Regions from separate parts of the Deinococcus metallilatus genome, predicted to be linked through region 1. Evidence: riboswitches for the same ligand, from Rfam matches in the RefSeq annotation. Region 1 holds a riboswitch; the other holds the start of a gene.
What was found. A riboswitch is a leader RNA that binds a small molecule or an ion and turns the genes downstream of it on or off. The one in region 1 is predicted to bind cyclic di-GMP.

Region 1 (7,556 bases):
TCGGTGTCGGGTGTGGTGGAGGGGGCGGACAGGAGCAGGCTCAGCAGGCCGGGGGGATCGCTGTTCAGCCGGGCGTGCACCTCCAGCACATCGTCGATCACGTCGGCCAGCGGGCGGCCGGAGGCGTGCCGCAAGACCTCGTCCAGCGCCTGCCCGAGCCGCTCGGTCCAGCGGGCCTGGAGCGCCGTGAGCAGCGCCGCCTTGTCCGGAAAGAACTGGTAGAGCGACCCCACCGACACGCCCGCCCGCTCCGCGATGTGGTTGGTGGTGCTGGCCGCGTACCCCTGCTCGGCAAACAGGCTCGCGGCGGCCTCCAGCAGCCGCGCGACCATCTGGCGGCTGCGGGCCTGCCGGGGAATGCGCCGCGTGCGGGAACCCGGAATCATGCCCGGACAATAGGACGCCGGGCACCGAAACGCGAGTGCGGGTGAGGGCTGGGTCCCCTGACCCTCCGGCAGAACCTGTGGAAGCACGGTTTTCACACTTTTCCAGCGCCTCACCGGGCGACACAAACGCGAGTTGTGAATGCGAGCAAAGGCTCGCATACTTGGAAGCACACCGCTGTCTGCCCTCTGCCTTCCGCTCCGCCCTCCCCGGAGGCCCGCCATGAGTCTGCCCCCACCACCGCCCCGCTCCCTCACCGTCGGTGACATTCGCACCCGCTTTGCCGTCCAGGGGGAGGGGCCGCCCGTTCTGCTGCTGCACGGGATCGGCCGCAGCCTGGAAGACTGGTCGGAGACGCTGGGGCCGCTGGCGCGCGGCCAGCGCGTCTATGCCCTCGACCTGATCGGTTTCGGCTACACCGACAAGCCGGACGTGCCCTACACCCTGGCGGGCCTGGCGCGCTTCGCCGCGCACTTTCTGGACGCGGTGGGGGAGACGCGGCCCGTGACCCTGATCGGCAACTCGCTGGGCGGCGCGGTCGCGCAGCAGTTCGCGGTGCAGTTCCCGGAACGGACCCGCGCGCTGGTGCTGGTGAACAGCGCGGGCTTCGGGCCGGAGGTCGCCCCGGTCCTGCGCGCCCTGGCGGTGCCGCACCTGGGGGAACTGCTGCTGCGGCCCACCCGCTGGAACGCCCGGCAGACCGTGCGCTCCCTCTTTCACGCCCCGGCACTGGTCACGGAGGAACGCGTGGCGCAGGCGCTGGACCTGGCCCGCCAGCCCGGCGCGGCCCGCGCCTTCCTGCGCGTCCTGCGTGACCTGGGCGACTGGCGCGGGGCAAAGGCGCCCTGGCGCGCGGCCCTGCACGGTCCCCTCGCCGCGCGGCGGGTGCCGACGCTGATCGTCTGGGGCGACCGCGACCGGATTCTGCCCGCCGCGCACCTCGCCGCCGCCCGTGAGCGGCAGCCCCACGCGCGCACCCACCTCTTTCCCCGGACCGGCCACATGCCGCAACTGGAACGGCCCGGCGCCTTCAACCGCCTCGTCCTCGACTTTCTTCAGGAGGTTCCCGCATGATCCCCCACCATCAGGTCGCCATTATCGGCACCGGTTTCGCGGGGCTGGGTATGGCCGCCCAGCTCGCGCGGCACGGCATCCACGATTTCGTGCTGTTCGAGCGGGCCGGGGAGGTCGGCGGCACCTGGCGGGACAACACCTACCCGGGCTGCGCCTGCGACGTCAAGAGCGACCTCTACTCCTTCTCCTTCGCCCCCAACCCCGACTGGGCCCACCGTTACGCCCGCCAGCCGGAAATCCTCGACTACCTGCGCCGCACTGCTGGCACCTTCGGCCTGCGCCCCCACATCCGGTTTCACCACGAGGTCGAGCGGGCCGAGTGGGACGACGCGGAAGCCCTCTGGCGCATCCAGACGAGCGGCGGAACGTACACGGCCCGCGTCCTGATCTCGGGGCATGGCCCGCTGATCGAGCCGAAGTGGCCGGACCTCCCCGGGCTGGGCACCTTCGCGGGGCCGCGTTTCCACTCCGCCCGCTGGGACCACGGCGTGGACCTGCGGGGCAAGCGCGTGGCGGTGATCGGCACCGGCGCCTCGGCCATCCAGTTCGTGCCGGAGGTGCAGCGGCAGGCCGCGCACCTGACCGTCTTCCAGCGTTCGGCCCCCTGGATCATGCCGCGGATGGACCATGAAACCAGCGAGCGCCGCCGCGCCCTGTTCCGCCGTTACCCCGCCCTGCAACGCCTCGCGCGGCAGTGGATTTTCGGCAACGCCGAGGCCCGCTTCCTGACCTTCTCGAACGCGCGTTTCGGGCAGTTGGCCGAGAACCTGGGGCGCAAACACCTGGAGGCGCAGGTTCCCGACCCCGCCCTGCGCGCCAAGCTCACGCCGGACTACCGCCTGGGCTGCAAGCGTATCCTGGTTTCGGACGACTACTACCCGGCCATCCAGCAGCCGAACGTCGAACTGGTGACCGAACCCATCACCGGGGTGCGCGGTTCCCGCGTCGTGACGGCGGACGGCCAGGAGCGCGAGTTCGACGTGCTGATCGGCGGCACTGGCTTCAACGCCACGCAGCCCGCCATCGCCCGGCTGATCTACGGGCGGGACGGGCGCTCGCTGGCGGACGTGTGGCAACCCCACATGGAGGCGCTGCACGGCACCACGGTCGCGGGCTTTCCGAACCTGTTCCTGATCGTGGGGCCGAACACCGGCCTGGGGCACAACAGCATGGTGTACATCATGGAGGCGCAGATCGGCTACATCCTGCGGGCGCTGGCGTACCTGGAACGTGAACACCTGCTGGCGCTGGAACCCCGCCCGGAGGCGCAGGAGGCCTACAACCGGCTGTTGCAGGAGAAGCTGCAAGGCACGGTCTGGATGCAGGGCGGCTGCACGAGCTGGTACATCGACGCGGGCGGCCGCAACACCTCGCTCTGGCCCGAACGGGCGGCGAGCTTCCGGCGCACCTTGCAGCACTTCGACCCCGCGCAGTACCGCCTCCGCCTGAGTCCCCGGCCCCTCCCCGCCCGCAGCGCCGCTCCCCGGAGCGCCTGACCTTGCGGCCTTACGTCTTCCAGAACGGCACGGCGGTGCTGACCGGGGCGGCCAGCGGCATCGGCCGTGCGCTGGCGCGTGGGCTGGCCGTACGTGGAAGCCACCTCGCCCTGATCGACCGCGACGAGGTGGGGCTGAACGCGGTCGCGGCGGAGTTGCGGGAGCGGTATCCCGCCCTGAAGATCGGCGTTCATCCTTTCGACCTCAGCCGCACGGCGCAGATTCCCGCCCTCGCGGACGCCGTGCTGCGCGAGCATCCCCGGGTCACCCTCCTGATCAACAACGCGGGCGTGGCGCTGGGCGGCACCTTCGAGCAGCTCACCCTGGACGAGTTCGAGTGGGTGATGGACATCAACTTCCGCGCGGTCGTCGCGCTGACCAAAGCGTTCCTGCCCGCCCTGCGGTCCACGCTGGACGCGCAACTGGTGAACGTCTCCAGCCTGTTCGGGTTGATCGGCCCCGCCGGGCAGAGCGCCTACTCGTCGAGCAAGTTCGCGGTGCGCGGCTTCAGCGAGGTGCTGCGCCACGAACTCACGCCGCAGGGGGTGGGCGTGACCACGGTGTTTCCCGGCGGCGTGCGGACCAACATCGCCCGGAATGCCCGGGTGGGGCAGGGGGTCAGCCAGGTGGAAACGCAGGCGGGCCAGCGCGAGTTCGAGCGCCTGCTGCGCCTCGATCCGGCGCAAGCTGCCGAGATCATCCTGCATGGGACCGGGCGCCGCCAGGCCCGCGTGCTCGTGGGCAACGACGCCAGACTGCTCGACTGGATCGCGCGTCTGCTGCCCGGTTCGTACGGGCGTGTGCTGGAGGTGCTGCGGGGCGCTCGCTGAGCGTGCAGTTCATGGAGAGCCTCGCGGGACGTGGCCTCGGGGCGGGTTGAAAAGGCGGGCTGGGGGTGGCGTCGGAAGGCGTTTCCCCCAGCCCCCTCCCCTGGCAGGGGCACTTTCGGAAAGGGAGGCGCGCAGAGCGGCAGAGCTGGCGGTTCCTGCCTGGAACGGATTGATTTCTGCGAATAGGGAGTCGGAACGGCAGAGCCAGCCCGCTTTTCCAACAGGTTCTCAGTCTGGCCCCGGGGCTTCGGCACACGCAGTCCGTGGTCCGCTTTCTCGCTGCGCGGCCGAGAAGGACGTGGAGGGCAGGCCAGGACTGAGGTCTTCCGCCGGACCAAAACGGGAATTGATGGGCTGGAGCATCTGACGAGGCCCGGCGCTCCGGTTTCTGGTCTGAGGGCATGAGAAGACTGTAAGGGTTTGGTAATGGCTTCTGCCCTAGGCTCTGCCCGTTCCGGAGCTATGAAGCGTGCGGCATATCCGGGCACCTGCCGCATGTGGAGCCAGTGGTGCGACCGACGAAACCGTGAACCCCTGGGTGACACGTTTGTCGGTCGCCTTTTCGTTTTCTTACAGACGCCTTGCCAGGGGTTTCGCTACAACTGTTCGTCCCCTCTTCTGGGGCTGTCCAGTCGTTCAAGTGAAGCCCAATTGCGCTGGTGCGTCAGGAAGCGCTTCCAGGTTCTCTGCCGTCCCGCTGATCCGAAGGAGCTGTGATGAAATCTCTAACCCTGCCCCCGCGCCGTTTTGTCTGCGTCGCCTTCGCCCTGGCCGGATTCGCCGCCGCGCAGCAGGCCGCCAGCCCACTGAAGCTGGTGCTGAGTCAGTTGCTGGTGCAGACCGTGACCAAGAACGGCAAGACCCAGGAAGAATTCGTGCCGGTGAGCGCCGTTCACCCCGGCGACGTGTTGCAGCAGAGCGTGAAGGCCAGCAACACCGGAAGACAGCCCCTCAAGAACATCGCGCTGCAACTGCCGGTCCCCGCCAACGAGGTCTTCATGAAGGCCGACGAGAGCGTGTACAGGGCGCAGTACAGCATTGACGGCGGCAAGACCTACGCGGCCGCGCCCATCACCAGAAAGATCACGGTCACCGAGAACGGCAAGACCGTCACCAAAGAGGTCGTGGTGCAGCCCAGCGAGTACACCAATGTCCGCTGGGTGGTGCCCACCCTGAACCCCTCTGACTCTGTGACGCTCACTGCCCGCTTCAAGGTCCGTTGATCTTTGCCCACCTCCGGAGGTTTCATGAAGACAGTCCGTAAAACCATTGCCCTGCTCGCTGCCCTCTCGCTGGCCTCGGCCTACGCGGCAGGCACCACCGCTGGGGCCGCCATCGGGAACCAGGCCACCGCCTCATTCTCGGACGCGAGCGGTACCAACCCCACCACCGTGTATTCCAACGCGGTGGTGACCACCGTGAGCGCCGTGCCCAGCTTCACCGTGCTGCTGAACAACCAGAACAGCAGCGGCACGCCCGGCACCAACGGCGCGGGTCTGACCCCGGCGGGCACCGCGAGCCTGGTTCCCGGACAGCAGGCCAGCTTCAAGTACACCATCACCAACACCGGCAACGTCACGCAGGACACCTATTCCTTTGTGACTCAGACCACCTACAGTGCCACCAGCGGCGCAGCCCCCACCACGCCCGTCTACTACACCACCGACAGCAGCGGCAACTGCACCGCCACTGCGGCCACGACGTCCGGTCCCCTGGACCCTGGCCAGAGCGCCACCTTCTGCGTGGTGTACACCGTCCCGACCAGCGCCAAGACCGGCGACAAGTTGGGGACCAACGCCATCGTGGCGCTGACCCCCCACACCATCACGTCGCAGTCCTACACCGCGCCAGACGGCACGGTGGTTCCCGGCGCTGCGGTCACCGAGACGGCCCCCGCCAACGACACCGACAACTGGAACCAGGCGCAGATCACCCGTACCGACACTGGGCAGGTCGGCCCCAACCTGGACGCCGACGCCGACGGCAAAGTGGACCCGGGCAACGCCGTGGCCGTCACCTCCTATCAGAGCCCGGACGGCACCCCGGTCACCATCAACTACAGCGGCGACAGCCAGAACGCCCAGGCGATCAGCACCACCACCAGCGTCACCTTCCTGAACACGGTCAAGAACAACGGCAACCGCGCCGACATCTTCAATCTGAGCACGGCGACTGCCGGGTTCCCGACCGGTACGACCGTCACCATCACCGATACCAGCGGCACCACCATCGCCAACACGGGCAGCCTCGCGGCGGGGGCCGAGTACACCTTCCGCGTCAAGGTGACCTTCCCCGCCAACTCGGCCCCCGCCTCCTCGGGCGTGGCCCCCACGGTCACCGTCACCAGCACCAGCCAGAACAGCCTGCCCGCCAACGGCGGCGCGGGTGCCCAGACCGACACCACCACTGACATCGTGAACCTGCCGGGCGTGCTCTTTACCGACAGCGTGAACGGCACACCGACGCCCAGTGCCGTCAGCAAGACCGTCACGACCACGGGTGCCACGACCGGCACCACCCCGGTGACCTTCCCGATGGTCGTCGTGAACAACGGCTCGACCCCGGACACCTTCAACCTGACCGGTACAGTGGCGGTCAGCATCCCGACGGGTAACGCGAACCCGGCGGTGACCTACTACGCCGACGCCAACTGCGACGGCGTCGCGGACAACACGACGGCTCTCACGTCCACCGGTTCGCTGGCGGCGGGGGCCAAGAGCTGCTTCGTGGCCAGCGTGGCGGTGCCGCAGAACACGCTCCCCGGCCCCTACACCGTGACCCAGACGGCGACCTCGCCCACCACCGGGACGACCTCGACCGACGCGGACGACAAGTTCACGGTGGCCACCACCCAGAACCTCTACACGCCGACCAAGACGGTGGACAAGAACACGGCTGCCCCCGGCGCCACCCTGACCTACACCATCACGGGCAGCAACACCAACAACTCGAACATCACCAAATACATCCTCTCGGACACGGTGCCCACAAACACCAGCTTCGTGAGCGTCACGGCGTCGATGCTCGATGCCAACAACTACGGCTTTCCCGCAGGCGCCAAGCTGATGTACCGCTTCAACGGCGGCACCTGGCAGCCCTCGGCCACCCCGACCACCGTCCCTACGGCGGGACAGAAGGTGGAGGTCGCCATCGACGTCAACAACGACAACACCATCGACACCAACGACATCCTGAAGCCCGGCCAGGGCATCAGCGAAACCTTCAAGGTCACGGTCAACTGATCTTTTCGGGCGCGCGTCCTTTGTGCGGCGCGCGCCCGCCTCACCTTTTGGCATCACCCCAACAGCAGAACCCACAAATTCCGCCCGCGTTCCCCCTCCGGGTCGCGCCTTACCAGATGGATGTTCGGAGGTTCCGTGCGTAAACTGTCCACCCTCATCACCGCTGTGGCACCCTGCCTGGCGCTGCTCGGCCTCACCCTTCACGGGACGGCGCTGGCCGGGGGCACCCCAGCGGGCACGGTCATCACCAACCAGGCGAGCGCCGAAGCCCTGGGTCCGAACGGCGAGAGCATCAGCGCGGTGTCGGACCGGGTCACCACCGTGGTCAGCCCGGTCTGCGCCGTCAGTATCACGCCCGACGGCACCCCCGGCGCTCCCGGCCAGACCCGGCACGTCCTGCCCGGCGAACAGGCCCTCTTTTCCTACAGCGTGCTGAACGTGGGCAACCAGACCAACACCTTCGCGCTGTCCAGCTTGCTCGACGCCTCCTCGGCCTTCGCGCCGGGGAGCGTGAACATCTATCTGGACGA
Region 2 (7,556 bases), on a different contig from region 1:
GCGGCGATTCCGTCAGCGCGATCAACAAGAGCGGCCAGGCGGGCAGGGTGAGCCATATCAGCACCGGCGGCGGCGCCAGCCTGGAACTGCTGGAAGGCCAGCAGCTCCCGGGCGTGGAAGCGATGAAGTGATAAGGCGTTAGGGATGAGGTTTTAGGGTTTATTCCTAACCCCTCATCCCTAACGCCTCCAAGGAGAACCATGACCAGACCCAGACCCCTGCTCGCCCTCAACTGGAAAATGAACAAAACGCCCTCAGAAGCCCGTGCCTGGGCTGCCGACCTCGCTGCGGCCCTGACGCCGGGGGGCGCCGAACTCGCGGTGCTGGCCCCGGCGATTGACCTGCCGGTGCTGGCGGGGGAGCTGCCCGCAGGCGTGGCGCTGGGCGGGCAGGATGTTTCGCGCCATGAGGCGGGGGCGTATACCGGCGAGATCAGCGCCGAGATGCTGCGGGACGTGGGCGCGACCTGTGTCATCGTGGGCCACAGCGAGCGCCGCGAGTACCACGCTGAAACCGACGCGGTGGTGGCGGCCAAGGCGCGGCAGGCGCAGGCTTTCGGCCTCGTTCCCATCGTGTGTGTGGGCGAGAGCCTGGACGTGCGCGAGCGCGGGGAGCAGGTCAATTTCACGCTCGACCAACTGCGCGGCAGCACCGAAGGTGTGGGTGAGAACCTGATCGTCGCCTACGAACCCGTCTGGGCCATCGGCACCGGCAGAACCGCCACCGCCAAGGACGCCGAGGAGATGGCCGCCGCGATTCGCGGGGCGCTGGCCGGGCTGTACACCGCAGGCGCCCAGAGTTTCCGCATCCTGTACGGCGGCAGCGTGAAGCCGGACAACATCGCCTCGATCTGTGCCCAGCCGAACGTGAATGGTGCCCTCGTCGGCGGCGCGAGCCTGAAGGTGGCCGATGTGGTGGCCATGAATGATGCCCTGAAGTGAGGGCTGATCCGTTCTCCCCCACCCGGACGGAGTGGGGGTATTTGACTTGAAAGTGAATAGTTTCACGATAAATCTGTATGTGAAATTTTGGTTCTCTCATCAGGCGGGCTGAAGGCTTCTCCGGTCCGCCTATAATTCCGCACGTGACGGCAACCAGCACTTCCATTCGTGATTTGAAAGCCCATGTGGGCGAGACGGTCAGCGTGAACGCCTGGCTGACCGACAAGAGCGGCAAGGGCAAAATCCAGTTTCTGAAACTGCGTGACGGCAGCGGCTACGTGCAGGCGACGGTCTTCAAGGGCGACGTGCCAGAGGCGGCCTTCGAGGCGGCGCGGCGGCTCTCGCAGGAGCAGGCGGTCCGGGTCACGGGCGAGGTCCGCTCGGACGAGCGCGCGCCGGGCGGGGTGGAACTCGCGGTGCGCGAGCTGGTGCCGTTCGCGGAGAACCAGGACGAGTATCCCATCACGCCGAAGGAACACGGGATTGAGTTCCTGCTGGATCACCGCCACGTGTGGCTGCGGCACCGGCGGCCCTGGGCGATCCTGCGCGTGCGTGACTGCGTGGAGCGCGCCATTGTGGACTTCTTTTATCAGGAGGGCTTTATCCGCTTCGACGCGCCCTTCTTCACGCCGAACGCCGCCGAGGGGACGACCGAGCTGTTCGAGATCGACCTCTTCGGAGAGGACAAGGCGTACCTCTCGCAGACCGGGCAGCTTCACGCCGAGGCGGGGGCGCTGGCCTTCGGCAAGGTGTACACCTTCGGGCCGACCTTCCGCGCCGAGAAGAGCAAGACGCGGCGGCACCTGCTGGAGTTCTGGATGGTCGAGCCGGAGGTCGCGCCGAGCACCCACGCCGAGAACATGGCTTTGCAGGAACGGTTCGTGAGCTTCCTGGTCCGCCGGGCGCTGGAGGAATGCGGGACCGAGCTGGAGGTGCTGGGCCGCGACCTGGCGAAGCTGCGGCCAGCCGCCGAGGGAAACTATCCGCGCATCACCTACACCGAGGCGCTGGAGATCATCCGGAAGCACATCGAGGAAGGCGACCTGCCGCCGAACGTGCAGGCGGACGTGCAGCCGGTCGAGTGGGGGGACGACCTGGGCGCGCCGCACGAGACGATCCTGGGCTACCACTTCGACCGCCCGGTGATCGTCGAGAAGTACCCGGCGGCGATCAAGGCGTTCTACATGCAGCCCGACCCCGCAGACCCCCGGCTGGCCCTCTGCGACGACATGATCGCCCCGGAAGGCTACGGTGAGATCATCGGCGGTTCGGAGCGTATCCACGACTACGAGCTGCTCAGGGCGCGGATCGAGCGCGAGGGGCTGCCCAGGGAGGCCTTCGAGTGGTACCTCGACCTGCGGCGGTTCGGGAGCGTGCCGCACGCGGGCTTCGGCATGGGGCTGGAGCGGGCGGTGGCGTGGATCACCGGGATCGACCACATCCGCGAGGCCATCCCCTTCCCGCGCATGCTGACCCGCATGGTGCCCTGAGCACACCAGAGGTAAAGGCGACGCCAGCATCGAAATCAGAGCCCTGAGCGGCTGAGCGAACTGCTGATCGAGACGGTCGCGAACGCGGGCTCGGTCAGCTTCATGCATCCGCTCGATCCGGGCGCGGCCGTCGCCTTATCGCCAAGATGATGACCTGCCCCAGCCACCGCGGCCGAGGCTCTGGCCGCGCAGCGGGGGCGCACCCTCCTGGTGCTTGCCACCGCGGCCGATGGTGGAGCCTCGGCGCTGTACGAGCGGCTGGAGTTCAACCTTGCCGGAATGCTCCCCGGCTACGCGCTGAAGCCGCACGGTGGGCTGGCTGGGGCCCTGATCTCCTGGAAACAGCTCGGGGAAAAGGCGGAACAGGCGGCCTTCCCCCCGGGTGTTCCGCCCGGCCCTCCCCTTCCCCAGGGGAATAATTAAGTGAATGTTTTCACGATAGATCCGATTCGTGAAATTTTTGTTTCTCGCGCTCTGAGGAGTGCGCTACAGTGCCGCCATGATCGCGTATTGCGAGGTGAGCGCGTTCACCGATACGCCGGGACAGGGCAACCGGGCGGGCGTGGTGCTGGAGGCCGGGGAACTGTCCGAGGCGGAGATGCAGGCCCTCGCGGCGTTTCTGGACGTGCCGGAGACAGTCTTCGTCACGCGGATGGGCAGGGAGGCGGTGCGGGTGCGGTACTTCACGCCCACGCAGGAGATCGAGTTCTGCGGGCACGCCACGGTCGCCCTCGGGCTGAGGCTGGCCCAGAGTGGGCACTGGGGAGGCGGCCCGCTGGTGCTGGAAACGCTGGTGGGGCGCATTCCCCTGATGCTGGAGGCGGAAGCGGGCGTGCCCACGCGGGTGTGGATGGCGCAGCGGCGCCTGGAGTCGCGCCCGGTGCCGCGCGCCCTGCGGGCCGAACTCGCGGAGGCGCTGGGCCTCGACGAGCGCATGATTCACCGGGGGCTGCCGCTGGCATCGGCCAGCACGGGCCTCTGGAGCGTCTTTGTGCCGCTGCTCGACGGCGTGATTCTCGACGGGCTGGAACCGGACCTGCGGCGGATTCACGCGCTCTCCGACGCGCTGGAGGTGACCAGCGTGTACACCTACGCCCCAATGGGCGTGAGCCGCTTTGCCGCGCGGGACTTCGCGCCCGCGGTCGGGATTCCGGAGGACCCGGTCACGGGCAGCGCGGCGGGTGCGCTCCTCGCGCTGCTGGCGCGTGAAGGCCGCCTGCCGGTGCGGGGCGGGCGGGCCTGGGGCGTGGTGTACCAGGGCCACGCGCTGGGCACCCCTGGCGAGGTGGAGGTCGAGGTGACGCTCGCGGGGCAGACGGTGCAGGAGGTGCGCGTGGGGGGCCGCGCCGCGCTGAACCGCGAAGGGTACTGGACGGCGGAAACGTAAGTAAGACTTCTGTAGGAAGTTTGCATTATCTTGGGCGTGCTTCGTTAAGAGAATCCTCTCTGACGAAGAGAGGCGCTGAATCCTGTCCTGTAATGCGGGCACCTCGGACAGGAGGAGCCAGTGGTGCGACCGGCTTTTCGTTCAGCTTCCCGACCCATTCAACTGAATGCGCGGAAAGCTTTGATTCACCGGAAGAATCCTTTCCGGGGAGGAGATTCTGATGCATCACTTCAAGGCTTTGGCTCTGGTTGCGGCGCTGTTGACGGGCGGCGCGCTCGCCGCAGACAGCACGTCCACCGACCACAACAACGCGACGATGACCCTGACGGCCAGCGGAACAGCCAGCGACGCGGTCAAGTTCACCATCGCCCAGACGACCCTGACCATTCCGGCGGCCCAGGTGCGGCCGGGGGCCAGCTTTACGGTCAGCGTGCCCGTCAGCAATCCCACCAGCCGGAACATCAAGGTCAGCGGCGCGGCGGGCACCCCCAGCGGCGGGGCGTTTTCCAGCAAGCTGACCATCGCGCCGGTGAATGCCAGCAACGTGGCCATCGCGGGCGGCAGCAGCGGGACGCTGAGCTATACCTTCACCTTCGCCGCGGCCCAGGCGGGCGACCCGGTCTACACCGGCAACGTCTCCGTGACGTTCACCATCACCGCGACGGCGGACGACGCCGCACCAGGTGACCTGACCTTCGGCACCGGCGGCAACTGACTTTTCCTTTCCCTTGAGGCAGGACGGGCGCTCCGGCTCGTCCTGTTTTGCAGGAGCCTTGATGAGACGGACGGTTTGCCTTCTTCTGGCGCTCGCGGGTCAGGCGGGCGCGCAGTTCGCGGCCCCCGGCATCACCCTCACGCCGAGCAGCACCCAGGCGGCGCCGCTGGAAGTCGCCCGGCACGTTCTGGTACAACCCGAGAGGCTGGAAACGCGGCTGCAAACGGGTTACACGACCGGCAACCTGAACTTCACGCTGTTCAGTGAAGTAAACACCGAAGTCGTGCTGAAAACGAGCGACCCGCGTCTGGTCTTGCTGGGCAGCGAGAATGGCGTGGTGCGCCTGAACGCCTACTCGCTCCAGAGTGTCAGCGGCGTGGCGCTGGGGGCACACAACGGCACCCTCACCGTCAGCAACCGCGCGGGGCAGGTGCTGGTGACGGTGCCGTATATCGTCGCCCCCGCCAAAGCCCTCAACCAGAGCGTGTCCTTCTATTACACGCCGGGAAGCAATCAGGGGTCCCTCAGCTACGCCGTGTCGGGCAATCCGCAGTCGCCGCTCGACCCGCGCTGGAGCATGAGTGTCGGTGTGAACGTGAATCCCAGGGAGGGCCGGGTGGGCGGGAGCGTGGGCCTCAACGTGAGCTGGTAGCGTGGCCCCATGGCTCGTGAGGCGGCGTTCTGGGAACAACACGGGTTCGATGTTCGGCTGGAGTGGGGCGAGGCGGGCGTGCGGCACCTCGCCCCGCAGGCCGAAGCGGTGGTGATCGTGGACGTGCTGTCCTTTTCGACCTGCGTGGACGTGGGGGTGTCGCGCGGGGCAGCGGTGTTGCCCTACCGCTGGCGGGAGAGGCGGGCGGCGACGTTTGCCGCTGAACACGGGGCGCTGCTGGCGGGAGAGCGGGCGGCGGGTGGACCTTCGCTCTCGCCCGCCTCGCTGCTGAAACTGCCCCCGGGGACGCGGCTGGTGCTGCCCTCGCCCAACGGGGCCACGCTCTGCGCGTGGGCACAGGAAGGCAGCGGGGCGGCGGTGTTCGCGGCGTGCCTGCGAAATGCGGGGGCGGTGGGCGCCTTTTTGCGCGGACGCTTCCGGCGGGTGCTGGTGGTTCCGGCGGGGGAACGCTGGCCGGACGGGTCGTTGCGGCCCGCGCTGGAGGACGCTCTGGGGGCGGGGGCCGTGGTGGACGCGCTGTGCCGCTCAGCGGGCCTCTCCCCTTCCCCGGAGGCCCAGGGCGCGCGGACCGCCTTCCTGGCGCTGTGGGAGCGGTTGCCGGAGATGCTGAGAACCTGCGCCTCGGGGGCCGAACTGGTGGACCGGGGCTTCGCGGAGGACGTGACGCTGGCGGCGGAGCTGAACGTGAGTGGCGGCGTGCCGGTGTTGCAGGGGGGGGTGTTCGTGAACGCGGCGGACTGAGCGCGGCGTACACTGCCCGGATGCTCGGCCTGATGTGTGTGGATGTGGACGGAACGCTGGTCGGTACCGGGAACGTGGTGCGGGAGGACGTGTGGGCGGCGCTGGCGGACGCGCGGGCGCGCGGCGTGCGGATCGCGCTGTGCAGCGGGCGGCCCGCCTTCGGGAACGCGCTGGCCTACGCGCGGCGGCTGGACCCGGACGGCTGGCACGTCTTTCAGAACGGCGCGTCGGTGGTGAACGTGGGCAGCGGCGCGAGCCTGTCCGAACCGCTGCCGCAGGCGGGCCTGGCGCTGCTGCTGACCCGCGCCCACGAGACGGGGCGGCTGCTGGAGGTCTACACCGACAACGAGTACGGCGTCACGCAGCCGGGCGACCTGGCGCGGCGGCACGCGGAGTTGCTGGGGGTGCCTTACGTCCCGCGCGACCCGGAGACACTGACCGGCACGCGCGTGCGGGCGCAGTGGGTGGTGCCCCACGCCGAGGCCCCGGCGGTGCAGGCCGAACCGCACCCGGGCCTGGACCTGCACCCGGCGGGCAGCCCGGTGATGCCGGACGTGCTGTTCATCAGCGTGACGCGCGCGGGGGTCGGCAAGGGCAGCGCCGTCCGGCAGGTTGCCGCCGAGTACGGCGTGCCGCTGGGGCGGGTGATGATGGTCGGGGACGGGCACAACGACGTGACCGCCATGCGCGAGGTCGGTTATCCGGTCGCGATGGGCAATGCGGACGCCGAAGCCCACGCCGCCGCCCGCTACCACGTCGGGCACGTGGATGAAGGCGGACTGGTGGAAGCGGTGAGGCTGGCCCTGACCCTGTAATACCAACTTGCTCTGATTCCAGAACATACGGACAGGCCACCATAAGGTTTTCCATCGCCGCAAGCCGGTATTTTCTCGCTCCGCTCGGGTTCGTCTCCGACTCACCTGAAGTTCGTATAAGCTCAGGGGCGAGGTCTGGTCCCGGGCCCCCCGTTCACTCGTTCCGCTGGTCATGCGCTGGGGGAAGCGATGCCACAAGAACCGCCGGAAAGACACCTGCGCCTGGTGCTGGACGACGATCTGAACCTGGATGCCGCCTCGCTGGGGGCGTACGCGGGCTGGCAGGCGGCCCTGGCGGAGGCCGCGCGGGCAGGACCGCCGCCGCCGCGCGTGCTGCTGGCCGCGCACGGCGGCCTGGTTTCGCAGACGTCCGGCGAGGCCTTTGCAGGACACGTCCGGGAACTGGACGAGGCGGGCTGGACCGTCACCTTCATCACCCGGACCGGGCTGGAAGAGGCCCTGGACCGGCTGACGAACACGCACCTCTTCAGCGGGCTGGTGCGGGTGGTCGGTCAGCTCCTGGCGCTGTACCGCCGCAGCGATCCCGCCGCCTTCTTTCCGCTGGGGGCCTTCAGCGGGAACGCGAGCGGCCCGGTGACGGCCCCCACGCTGGACGCCCAGGCGCAGGCAAGAGAGCAGCGCCTCCTGGCGGACCTCCAGGGGCTGATCGGGTCGGAGGCAGCGGGGGACTCCGCCGAGGTGCGGGCACTGGTCGAGCACTGGCAGGCCCATCCGGCCGACCTGAGAAGCGCCGTGAAGAGCGCGGCGCAGCAAACCGCGGTCCTGCTGGGGCA

Region 2: linked by a shared signal. The riboswitch ahead of E5F05_RS13760 (hypothetical protein) and the one ahead of E5F05_RS03190 (hypothetical protein) in region 1 are both predicted to bind cyclic di-GMP.

Annotation. Positions count from the first base shown of each region.
Region 1 is NZ_CP038510.1:711,312-718,867, reverse strand. It holds gene E5F05_RS03210 (TetR/AcrR family transcriptional regulator) at 1-386, opposite strand, end outside; gene E5F05_RS03205 (alpha/beta fold hydrolase) at 607-1,458, shown strand; gene E5F05_RS03200 (flavin-containing monooxygenase) at 1,455-2,954, shown strand; gene E5F05_RS03195 (SDR family NAD(P)-dependent oxidoreductase) at 2,957-3,784, shown strand; cyclic di-GMP riboswitch class II at 4,231-4,314, shown strand; gene E5F05_RS03190 (hypothetical protein) at 4,501-5,007, shown strand; gene E5F05_RS03185 (DUF11 domain-containing protein) at 5,032-7,026, shown strand; gene E5F05_RS03180 (DUF11 domain-containing protein) at 7,162-7,556, shown strand, end outside.
Region 2 is NZ_CP038512.1:1,604,539-1,612,094, forward strand. It holds gene E5F05_RS13735 (phosphoglycerate kinase) at 1-131, shown strand, start outside; gene tpiA (triose-phosphate isomerase) at 201-941, shown strand; gene asnS (asparagine--tRNA ligase) at 1,085-2,431, shown strand; gene E5F05_RS21465 (hypothetical protein) at 2,642-2,854, shown strand; gene E5F05_RS13755 (PhzF family phenazine biosynthesis isomerase) at 2,931-3,818, shown strand; cyclic di-GMP riboswitch class II at 3,878-3,962, shown strand; gene E5F05_RS13760 (hypothetical protein) at 4,039-4,533, shown strand; gene E5F05_RS13765 (hypothetical protein) at 4,595-5,185, shown strand; gene E5F05_RS13770 (2-phosphosulfolactate phosphatase) at 5,195-5,947, shown strand; gene E5F05_RS13775 (Cof-type HAD-IIB family hydrolase) at 5,968-6,762, shown strand; gene E5F05_RS13780 (lipase family protein) at 6,952-7,556, shown strand, end outside.